2 linked regions of the Candidatus Ruthia magnifica str. Cm (Calyptogena magnifica) genome follow. Each later gene encodes a partner of the first gene's protein in a complex. Links are inferred from orthologs where the notes say so. Each region holds a gene or a part of one and is shown in the gene's direction. Other genes may lie near its edges.

Region 1 (6,100 bases):
TCGTGAAGATGGGGGCTATGCTACGCCATTTGTGGAGGCAACTAACCATGATGATACGTTTGTGAGTCGCATCCGTGAGGATATTTCTTGTGAAAAAAGTTTAAACTTATGGGTAGTTTCTGATAATATTCGCAAAGGTGCAGCGCTTAATACGGTACAAATTGCTGAAATTTTAATTGAAGAGTATTTATAATTGTATCATCACAAAAATTACCCACTAAAAGTCTTGTTGTTGCTGTTCTTTTAGCCATATTTTTAGAATCAATTGGACTATTTTATGCGAGGATTATTAGTGTTTTGATTATGCTGGTTATTATTACAATTGTTGGTTTTTATTATTTCTATATTTAAATTATTTATCTTTGTATTATATGGGCGATTATTGCTGTCAATAGTTATAATAAAAAGATAATTGAACTTGTGGAATAAATATGATTAAAGTTTCTAGAAAAACCAATGAAACTGACATTAGTGTTAAACTCAATTTATATGGTACTGGTCAAGCAAATATAGATACTGGCGTGCCATTTTTAGATCATATGTTAGATCAGGTTGCACGGCATGGATTAATGGATCTAACCATTAAATGTGATGGCGATACACAGATTGATGATCATCACAGTGTTGAAGATATTGGCATTACATTGGGTCAAGCCTTTGTTCAAGCAGTCGGCGATAAAAAAGGCTTTACCCGTTATGGCTATTCTTATGTGCCACTAGATGAAGCGTTATCACGCGTTGTGTTGGATCTTTCTGGTCGCGCTAATTTGGATTTAAATGTGAGTTTTACGCGTGCTATGATTGGTACTTTTGATGTTGATTTGATTTCAGAATTTTTCCAAGGATTTGTTAATCATGCTCTAATTACATTGCATATTGATAATTTTAAAGGAGTTAATTCTCATCATCAGGCTGAAACCATTTTTAAAGCATTCGGTAGAGCGTTACGTATGGCAATAACAAAAGATGAACGTCAAGAAAGTGTACCTTCAACTAAAGGTTCGCTTTAAACATTCGTGCAAAGTATTGCAATTATTGATTATGGTATGGGTAATGTGCGTAGTGTGCAAAAAGCACTTGCATATGTTGCTCCGAACGACGAAGTATTTTTAACTGATGATGCTGATTTAATCATGAATTCTGATTGCATTGTTTTTCCAGGACAAGGTGCAATAGGCGCTTGTATGAAGGCTTTAGTAGAGCATGAATTAATTGATGTAATTAAGCGTTGTATTAATGAGAAACCATTTTTAGGTATTTGCTTAGGTTTGCAACTTTTGTTTGATTTTAGTGCAGAAAATGGCGGTACTGATGGCTTGTCTATTGTGCCAGGTAGTATTGTTAAATTTTCTAAGAATAATCTTAAAGTGCCACACATGGGCTGGAATACAGTCAAACAGTCAATAGAGCATCCGCTTTGGCATAATATTGATGATAATACACGTTTTTTTAGTGTGCATAGTTACTATGTAGAAACAAGCCAAGCAAATATGGTTGCCGGGGTGACTAATTATGGGGTTGATTTTACTTGTGCCATTGCTAAAGATAAATTATTTGCAGTGCAATTCCATCCTGAGAAGTCACAACATGATGGTTTGCAATTACTGAGTAATTTTGTTAATTGGCGACAGGGTTAATCATTTTTTGTTTTTGAGTTTGCTTTACTCAATCTTATAATTATCCAACTCAGTAATAAGCCAAAGTTTTTTATTATGAACAATATCAAGCTAATTTCTATTCTCAAAGTGTGTTAGTTAGTGTATACAAAAAACATAAATACGGCCCACCTAACTTGCTGTAGGTAGAAATTGTACTTATTTCTTGTAAATCTTTGTTTAATTGCTATTCAGTTTTTACCCAAACCGTGTAACTTCAGCAATTCTCCCATAACAATCCATCACATTTGTGTGGTAACTATAACCAAAAATATTAAGATGATTGAGGTAATGATATAACATATACAAAGGTTTACGTTTATCAAACCCTTTTTTGAGCGGGAAGATGGTTGTATAACTGTTATAAAAATCATTTGAAAATCCACCAAACATAAAAGTTAAGGCAAAATCAGCCTCGTAGTGACCATAATAACTAGCAGGGTCAATAAAATAAGGATTGTTTTTTTCACTCAAAACATTACCAGACCACAAATCTCCATGTAGTAAGATTGGAGTGATATTGATATCTAATAAATTAGGTAATATTTTTTCTACGCTTAGTAGTTGCTTGTAGTTTTGTGCATTTAAATAATTATTTTGCTTGGCAAGTTCAATTTGAAATAATAAACGAAATTCCCAAAAGAACATCGACCAATCACTGATGTATTTACCAACCCCATTATATTGTGGTGTTTGCCCAATATAATTATCAAATTCAAAGCCAAAATAGTTATGGGTATTTTGATGAAGTTTGGCCAATTCAACGCCAATTTGTGACTGTATATTTATATTGTGCTCGGTTTCAATCCATTCTAAAATTAAGCAATGTTCACAATTACCTAATACTTTTGGTGTGTGGATTATTTTATTCAATATTGAAAGAGCACTATTTTCTGATAGTAATTGTTGATTGGCACTAGATTGATATTTAATAAAAACGTGATTACCATCATCTAGTGTCACTTTATAGGCATCAAATAACCCTGTACCAATGAATTGTTTGTTGATGAGTGTTTGACCTAGATGTTTTTCAATGTGTAACTCAACAGACATAAGACTGATAATCCATCGGCGTGTTGTTTTTCTGTTCGGAAAAAAATATCTGTACAATACAATTTATCATTTTGTGCTTTGTTTCATGTGGGTCTTTAGTTTTGGTTAATATTTTTTGATAAATCTTTTTAATGCCCAGTGTCTGGTTAATTGAAAATTGTTTTCTTTAAGATAGACGTAGATTAATCAGATAAGGATTAATCCTTGCCTTTTTCTGTAAAATAATCAGTTTGATACTCAGGGTGTATTTCAATTGCCTAGGTTAGTTGAGTTTTCAATAGGTCAAGAACACTCGTTTATTTAAAAACTTTTCCAAATATTGGAAAGGAATTGTCGCTGTTGCGTTCTATCTTGAGTGTAAAATATTTATAGATTTTTCTCTTCATATTCGCAAAGATCAAGCAAAATACATTCTGTGCATAATGGAGAACGAGCTTTACAAGTATAACGACCATGTAGAATCATTAAGTGGTGCGCAGGCACTCGGTATTCATCAGGGATGAATTTAACCAATTTTTTCTCTACCTCCAATACGGTTTTACCACTGGCAATAGCAGTGCGGTTTGCTACACGATAAATATGCGTATCCACTGCAATGGTTGGATGGCCAAAGGCAGTATTAAGCACAACATTGGCAGTTTTACGACCAACACCAGGCAGTGCTTCTAATTCTTTACGAGTTTCTGGTACGCTTGAGCTGTATTTTTCAATCAGAATTTTGCAAGCTTGAATAATATGTTTAGCTTTTGAGTTAAACAAGCCAATGGCTCTTATTGTATCTCTAAGTGTGTCTTCACCTAATTCAAAAATAGTTTCAGGTGTATTGGCAATTGGAAACAATTTATCAGTGACCTTATTAACGCTTTTATCCGTTGCTTGTGCGGATAATGTAACAGCTACTAGCAATTCAAATGGTGTTGAATAATTTAATTCTGTGGTTGGATTAGGTATCTTTTTAAGCAACCTTCCAAACATTTTTGTACGTGTTTCAGAGTTCATTTTTTCTTTGCTTGTTTTTCTCAATGACAAACATTATACTCTAGATTTAAAAATAAGGCAAAATAGCCTAAAAGAACAATTTACTATAAGCCTCAAGCTGCTGCCATAGTTTTTCTTGATGTGGATGTTGCGTTCTCATTGTGTTGATTTTTTGAAGGTAATCATCAATAGTTATGTAACCATTTTGATTCGTTTGAATCCGCCCTTGAACGATTTCAAACCAATCTTCTTTTTCGTTTTCAGTTAAAGTATTGGGGTAATTTCTAGCTTTAAAATGCATGAATAATCTTGAGAGCTTCTCATCTTTAAATTTTGGATGAAATTCTTTTAATTTATGAACGGATAAGGCTTGAATTTGATTACAAATACGCTTATCAGTATTATCAATAAAACCATCATAAAGTGATTGGTCTACTTCTTTTAGCGCAATATGTTTTTGATCGTTTTTGTATAAATCTTGCACGATTTTACCAATTTTAAGTTGGTTGTCTTTGATAAAAGAAAGATGCTGCATGCATTGATTCATGTCAATATTTAACTGCTTAATAATTTTTGGTTCAAGTTTATAAATATTGGGAACGAACATTGGACTTTTATTAAAAATAAGTTCTTTGATTTGTAGTCTTTCCACTTCTTTTGATAATTCAGATTGTTTGGTAAACGTTAAAGTTTTAAGCGCTTCAATGTCGAGCTCTAACAAAACACAAGGATCTTGATCAAGGTTAAACATAAGAACTCGATCGTTATACTCAGGATGATAAGCCAGCGCAACAGACAATCGAGTACAAGACAATTGTGCTGGATGCATATCAGTTGTATGTAACATTGGCTCAAATAGACTAATTTTAGAGGCGACTGTTTTCTTTTCTCTTAAACTAAAACTGTAGTTAAATAACTGAGGTTGTGTTTGTTTGATAATTTTAGCAATAGCAATAGTGGCATGAACATCAGCTAGGGCATCATGTGCATTTGCATGTTCAATGTCATTAGCAAGTGATAATTGATCAAGTTTAAATACTGGATTGCCTTGTTTATCATACACCCATTTAAGGCTTGTGTCTTTTTTTAGCGCATAACATAGTCGCACAACATTTAATATATCCCAACGAGTATTACCATTTTGCCAATGCCAAGTATAAGGGTCTATAAAATTACGATACAGTGTATGACGAGTAAACTCATCATCAAAACGAATTGAATTGTAACCCACAATGCATGTATTTGATGTTGAAAATTGAGCATGAATTTTTTTAATAAATTCATGCTCAATCATGCCTTTTTGTTCACATAATTGTGGGCTAATACCAGTTATAAAACAAGCCTCAGGAGATGGCAAACAATCATTAGTTGGTTTGCAGTAAAACATTTGCTCATCTATAATATTAAAATTTTCATCAGTCCTGATGCCAGCAAATTGAGAGATTCTGTCTATTTTTGGCGAAATACCAAAAGTTTCATAGTCGTACCAATAAAATGTTTTCATATTTTTTTATCAATTTTTACCCGAAGAATAAAGTATATTTCTATTTTACATTGCGTAGTCTACGAAAGGATTTTGGTTTCAAGATGGATTTTATATAAATTTTGTAGTTCAAAACAAATAATCAACTCCCTTGTTTTATTGTTGTGTGTTTTAAAATGACAAGACTTAATGTATTAAGTGTTGTTTTGTATATTTTTCTTGCTAGTCTTTTGGGTGTCGTGTATTACAAATGTAGTAATTTTTTTGCTCCTCCGTGAGTAGCATGTCCTATTTTTTAGATATCGGTAACATCAATTAAGTAATTCTCTATGTTCTACAAACTCTTTTCTGTTGCTATTTATTCGAATGAGATGTCAAATTCTTGTGCTATTTTTCTAATTTTTTTTAGACTGGATTTGACATTAAATGATGATGTGGATTCATACTGAGAAATTGTTGAACTGGTTATACCAATTTTTCCAGTCAATTTTTTTTAGAAAACCTTTTTAATTGATGAAATTTCTTTATTTGTATTGCTAGTAATTTCATATGTAAATTATATCAATACTTTTAAAAAAGAGAAGCGAAAAAATATTAACAATAACAATGTTATTAACAGCCGGATGTAATATATTCAATATATTAAGTACAAATATAAAAAATAGGTAAGGCTGATAATACGATTATCGCTAAAACTAAAGAGTTAAAAAATATTCTAGATCGCTAGAAATTGGCAGTATTGGTTGAGCCAGAATTTTCTAAGAATTTTTGTGCTGTTTTAACATAATATAATTTACCTAGTCCTATTCCAATAATAAAATTAATGGTAGCAAAAAGTAATTGTTTTTAAGTAATAGATAAAGGAGCAGTATTCAAAGTATTAGAAAGAGAAAGGAAGCTTGCGTCTGTTGGAGAGTTAGCTAGTAACAAA
Region 2 (4,389 bases), 980 kb from region 1 along the record:
AATTTAGTTCCATAATCTTCAGTGTTTTTACTTACTATTGAAACACAATCCCTTGATAAATTTACCTACTTAGACTTAAATACACAATATACTTATAACCTCAACAGTACAGTCATTGTTTAAAAAAAGACAACAAAACAATAGTACCATAATGTGTAGTGCTCTAGATTCTACAGACTCAGATAATGTCAATCTAAAAAATAAAGCCGAAAGTTTAATTAACGATAAAGCTAATAAATTTTTCAATTAGTCTAGTTCTGGTAGCATGTAAATCAGCATTTAAGAACTTAATTCAAAAGAGATAGATTATCATATTAAAATCCATTAATTTAAGTATTGGTAAGCGTTACATAGTCCAAGGCTATGATATGTTTATCGATTTTGAAATCAAATCTGTACATATGTTTAAGCATCGGCTTAGAGTATCAATGTACCAATTTTAGTAGCGATATTAATATTTATGATCCGTTTTCAGATAAAAATTCATTGGCGATTGCTTTGAGTAAACCTTGACAGGTTATGATATTCAGCTCACTGTACAAACCCATTGCTCTCCTTAGGAAAAAATCAAAGGCACGTATTACTTTTGGATGTTAAAGCTGGAGACAACATCCAATGTATGGAGATTGAGCTTACCCTTTCAATTAGTTTTTAATTTTGGCAAGAAGATTCTAATACTACCCGGAGTGTAAACTATGACAAGTTAAATTTTAAATTGTCCTTTAATGACAACGAGTAGTTCATCAATTTTGCGATTACTGATAAGCCCTTGAAAACCAGTAGTAAGATGAATTTTCTTAGATTGAGTCCTAACAAAATTCATATTTATAAATACTAGTACTACTGATAGTGATGACAATGTTTGCTGTATATTACTGGATTGATTATTATAACTTGTACAGGCGGATATTTATATAGATGAAGCAACAGAGGTTACAATGAATGTTTCTGTGCTATGTGTTGCAGTTGATTATTAAGGTTCAGGAGAACTTAAGATAAGTGCCATATCTTTTATCAGGTGTTGCTTATCGATTAGCAAGTGGCGCTTAAGGCAGAAAATAGCAAACCTATTGTAAACATTGTCAAGTACGTCTGTCATGACGACTAAGAACACACGAGTGATTAAGTGGTGTTGAATTTAGCAGTATCATTCCAATTGATTTGAACACTCAGAAGTATGTCAATACCCCAAGATAATATTGGTTTGATGTTGATAATAAGTTCACTTTTTGAAAAAAATTCAGGCGATGTCACATTGTACACCATTAATATTTTAGTGGTTGATATGACTGATATTGATGGACGTGGTAATATCAGCATTCAAAATACTATTGAGGTATTTCAAGTAGGCATAATAGTAGCTACTATTCATACGACTAAAAGACTTTGGAAGACGTACTGGGTGAGTACAGCAGGGCAAAACAATTGAGGACTAGGTACACACAAGCCAAAGTACGCAATTTAAGGTAGAAGAGGAAGTAGTGGTTGAGACGTGTTTAGTGGGCAGCATGGTACACCTTTTCCGGTCAAGATATGCGTGTTTTTGTGGAATTCTGCTGAGAATGGGGCACCATAATCTGTCTACGGTTATACTCAAATGCGGAGCTACTCATTAAGAATTACGGCTTTAATGTTAGGCTTCTAAAAGACTAGGCGTCTCTTGAAGGTGTTAATTTGATTATTTTTTACTTAAACGAATTTTAAAGGTGTTTGTTTACTTTGTTTTTGGGTAATGCCTAGTTATTGATGATTCAGAGAAATTGTAAATAAGGTCAGAGTGTAATTTATTCAATATTTTTCTTTGGTTTTCTTAAAAAATACAGGAATAAGCTAAATTAAATGCAGAAATCTGTATAAGTTCAGAAGTTATTACCTTTTCTTCATTTTTGATAAAAGTAAAATGAACGGGGACAAATTATAGGTAAAAGTGCAATCATTATAGACGGATACAATGGAGAGTCTTTGGTTTTAGAATCAGTTATAATTTAAGATATTTTTACAATGGATAAGAAAAATGAATAACAATGAGATTTTAAACAAGGCGTTGCATTTAAGTGTAATTGATAAGTTTGTGTGGTTAATGTATTATTAAAAGCTTAAATTCGTATTGCTCATATAAGCGCTTAAATTCTTCTTGGTTGGCAAAAAAGCATCGTATAAAGCAGGACGTAGCAGTTAGAGATGCTTGTAAAAAAGTTAATACAAGGTTGGAATCTTGTAAGGTAGATCAGATGGAAGTTGCGTTTGAAGAATTTTTTTACTGATGAGTATTAAATATTTGAAACAAGAAAAAATAAAATTAGATGGTTCAGTAAAGTATTATGAAGCGCAGCAAGCTAGATTAGTCCTGTCTGTTCTAGACAGGTATTGAAGTATATAATATAGTATTAATACCAATTTTTAACATAAAATTTTGCATATTATTTTAGAAAAAATAGATATATTAATTGTTGCTATTGGGTATCAACATAAAACACCTGATTTTTGGCAAAATAGAATTTAAAAATGCCTTTAGCAAAAAGAATTATCCCTTGTCTTGATGTGTGTAACGGTCGCGTGGTTAAAGGCACTAAGTTTGTTGATATTAAAGATGCAGGCGATCCAGTTGAGGTGGCTAAGCGTTATGACTTTGAGTGTGCTGATGAGATTACTTTTTTAGACATTACTGCATCAATTGAAGGTAGAGATACTATGATACATATGGTTGAGGCGATTGCTGAGCAAGTATTTATTCCACTGACTGTGGGTGGTGGCATTCGTAAGGCGGTGGATGTTCGTGCGATGTTAAATGCTGGAGCAGACAAAGTTGCCATTAATTCTGCTGCTATTTTTAATCCCAATCTAATCAATCAGTTGAGTGAAGAATTTGGCTCACAATGCATTGTGATTGCGATTGATGCAAAAAAAGTTTCTGACAATAAATGGGAAATATTTACTCATGGTGGACGAAAATCTACAGGTATTGATGCTATTGAGTGGGCGGTTAAAATGACGAAAGGTGACAATGGTGCTGGTGAGGTGCTGCTTACTTCAATGGATTGTGATGGCGTCAAGACAGGCTTTGATTTGTTACTCACTAAGGCAGCTTCTGATGCGGTGGATGTGCCTATTATTGCCTCTGGTGGTGTGGGTAATTTAGAACATTTGTCTGAGGGTGTGTTACAAGGTGGTGCTGATGCAGTGTTGGCAGCTAGTATTTTTCATTTTGGTGAGTATACGATACAACAAGCCAAACAAGCCATGCAAGAAAATGGTATAGAAGTCAGACTATAATACTTGGTTTTTTAGTTTCTCAGTATTTTTAAGTGTATTATTAAGCGTTTTATACGCATAAGATTTTTATGAACTCTAAGAAAGAATTGTGGATATTGTTGGCATCCTTTGTATTGCCAATTGCTTTTGGAACGGCTTTCTTTTACTTAAGTCCTACTTTTTTTACTCAACATACGGTTAATTATGGTGAGTTTGTTAATCCTATTATTACCACTACAAAACAAGATATTACTTTTATTGACACCCAAAGTGGCTTGCAAGGTTTATGGACATTGACCTACACAACTAAAAAATGTGACAATATTTGTATAAAAGTATTACAAGATATGAGGACTGTTCGTATTTTGATGAATGAAGACATGCGCCGTATTCAAAATTTGCTGTTAATAACAAACAAAGCCAAAACGCAACAAGTAGATATATTAGTTGGATATGCTAGTGAGGTGTTTAATCGACAACTGAATCAGTTTCCAGAAAATAGTTTATTTTTGATTGATCCACTTGGTAATATGATGCTGCGTTACAATTCTAAAAATTTAGATATTAAGCGTGTTATTAAAGATTTAAAACGCCTATTTAAGTATTCACGTATTGGCTAATAAGAGATGATAATACCTTTAATCAGTGACTTACTAGCTCTGTGTAAACTTAAAGTAGTGGCATTGATATTGTTGACGGCAGAGGTGGGTATGTTTTTAGCTGTACCTGCGCCGTATTTACCTAATGGATTGTTGGTGCTGAGTGCTTCAATTGGTATTAGTATGGCAGCTGCTTCAGCTGCAGTGTTTAATCATGTGGTTGATGAACAGATTGACGCTCAAATGTCTCGAACTAACAAACGTCCTTTGCCACAAGGAAAAGTAAGCAGAAACCAAGCATTAATGTGGGGCGTATTTTTGGGACTTGTTGGTCTTGGTATTTTACAATTGTTTGTTAATACTATTACCATGGTGCTTACATTCGTTTCATTGATTGGCTATGCTATTATTTATACCTTGTATCTTAAACGCGCAACACCGCAAAATATTGTTATCGGTGGTGCAGCAGGTGCAGCACCTCCGGTACTAGGTTGGACAGCGGTATCTGGCACCCAAGGTATTGAGTATGCTTGTTTGT

The links.
Region 2: the proteins of hisH (region 1) and hisF are in contact, whole or in part, in a crystal structure (PDB 6RU0), measured with the Thermotoga maritima proteins. The link is inferred for Candidatus Ruthia magnifica str. Cm (Calyptogena magnifica) from one-to-one orthologs. Residues at the interface, in WP_004080484.1 of Thermotoga maritima: Asn15, Arg18, Arg22, Arg117, Leu118, Pro119, His120, Met121, Gly122, Trp123, Asn124, Asn134, Gly135, Tyr136, Tyr138, Val140, Tyr158, Glu180, Lys181, Ser182, Ser183, Lys184, Ile185; in WP_004080486.1 of Thermotoga maritima: Met1, Leu2, Ala3, Arg5, Ser40, Glu41, Asp45, Glu46, Ala70, Glu71, Ile73, Asp74, Ile75, Pro76, Phe77, Asp98, Lys99, Ser122, Gln123, Glu161, Thr195, Leu196, Asn247, Arg249, Glu251.

The regions. Positions count from the first base shown.
Region 1 is NC_008610.1:1,007,386-1,013,485, reverse strand. The notes cover bases 1-2,826. They hold hisH (imidazole glycerol phosphate synthase subunit HisH), read left to right. Parts: upstream 1-1,016; coding sequence 1,017-1,637; downstream 1,638-2,826. Other genes in these bases: RMAG_RS06295 (DUF1841 family protein), read right to left, coding at 2,698-2,820; RMAG_RS04710 (fructosamine kinase family protein), read right to left, coding at 1,854-2,708; hisB (imidazoleglycerol-phosphate dehydratase HisB), read left to right, coding at 432-1,010; RMAG_RS04725 (aspartate-semialdehyde dehydrogenase), read left to right, coding at 1-193. Also shown: nth (endonuclease III), read right to left, coding at 3,075-3,707; sbcB (exodeoxyribonuclease I), read right to left, coding at 3,775-5,190; RMAG_RS05905 (hypothetical protein), read right to left, coding at 6,016-6,100. UniProt on the Escherichia coli protein: IGPS catalyzes the conversion of PRFAR and glutamine to IGP, AICAR and glutamate. The HisH subunit catalyzes the hydrolysis of glutamine to glutamate and ammonia as part of the synthesis of IGP and AICAR.
Region 2 is NC_008610.1:31,809-36,197, forward strand. Bases 1,637-4,389 are described here. They hold hisF (imidazole glycerol phosphate synthase subunit HisF), read left to right. Parts: upstream 1,637-2,505; coding sequence 2,506-3,273; downstream 3,274-4,389. Other genes in these bases: RMAG_RS00160 (hypothetical protein), read left to right, coding at 3,342-3,872; cyoE (heme o synthase), read left to right, coding at 3,879-4,389. In the rest of the region: RMAG_RS00150 (hypothetical protein), read left to right, coding at 1,178-1,429.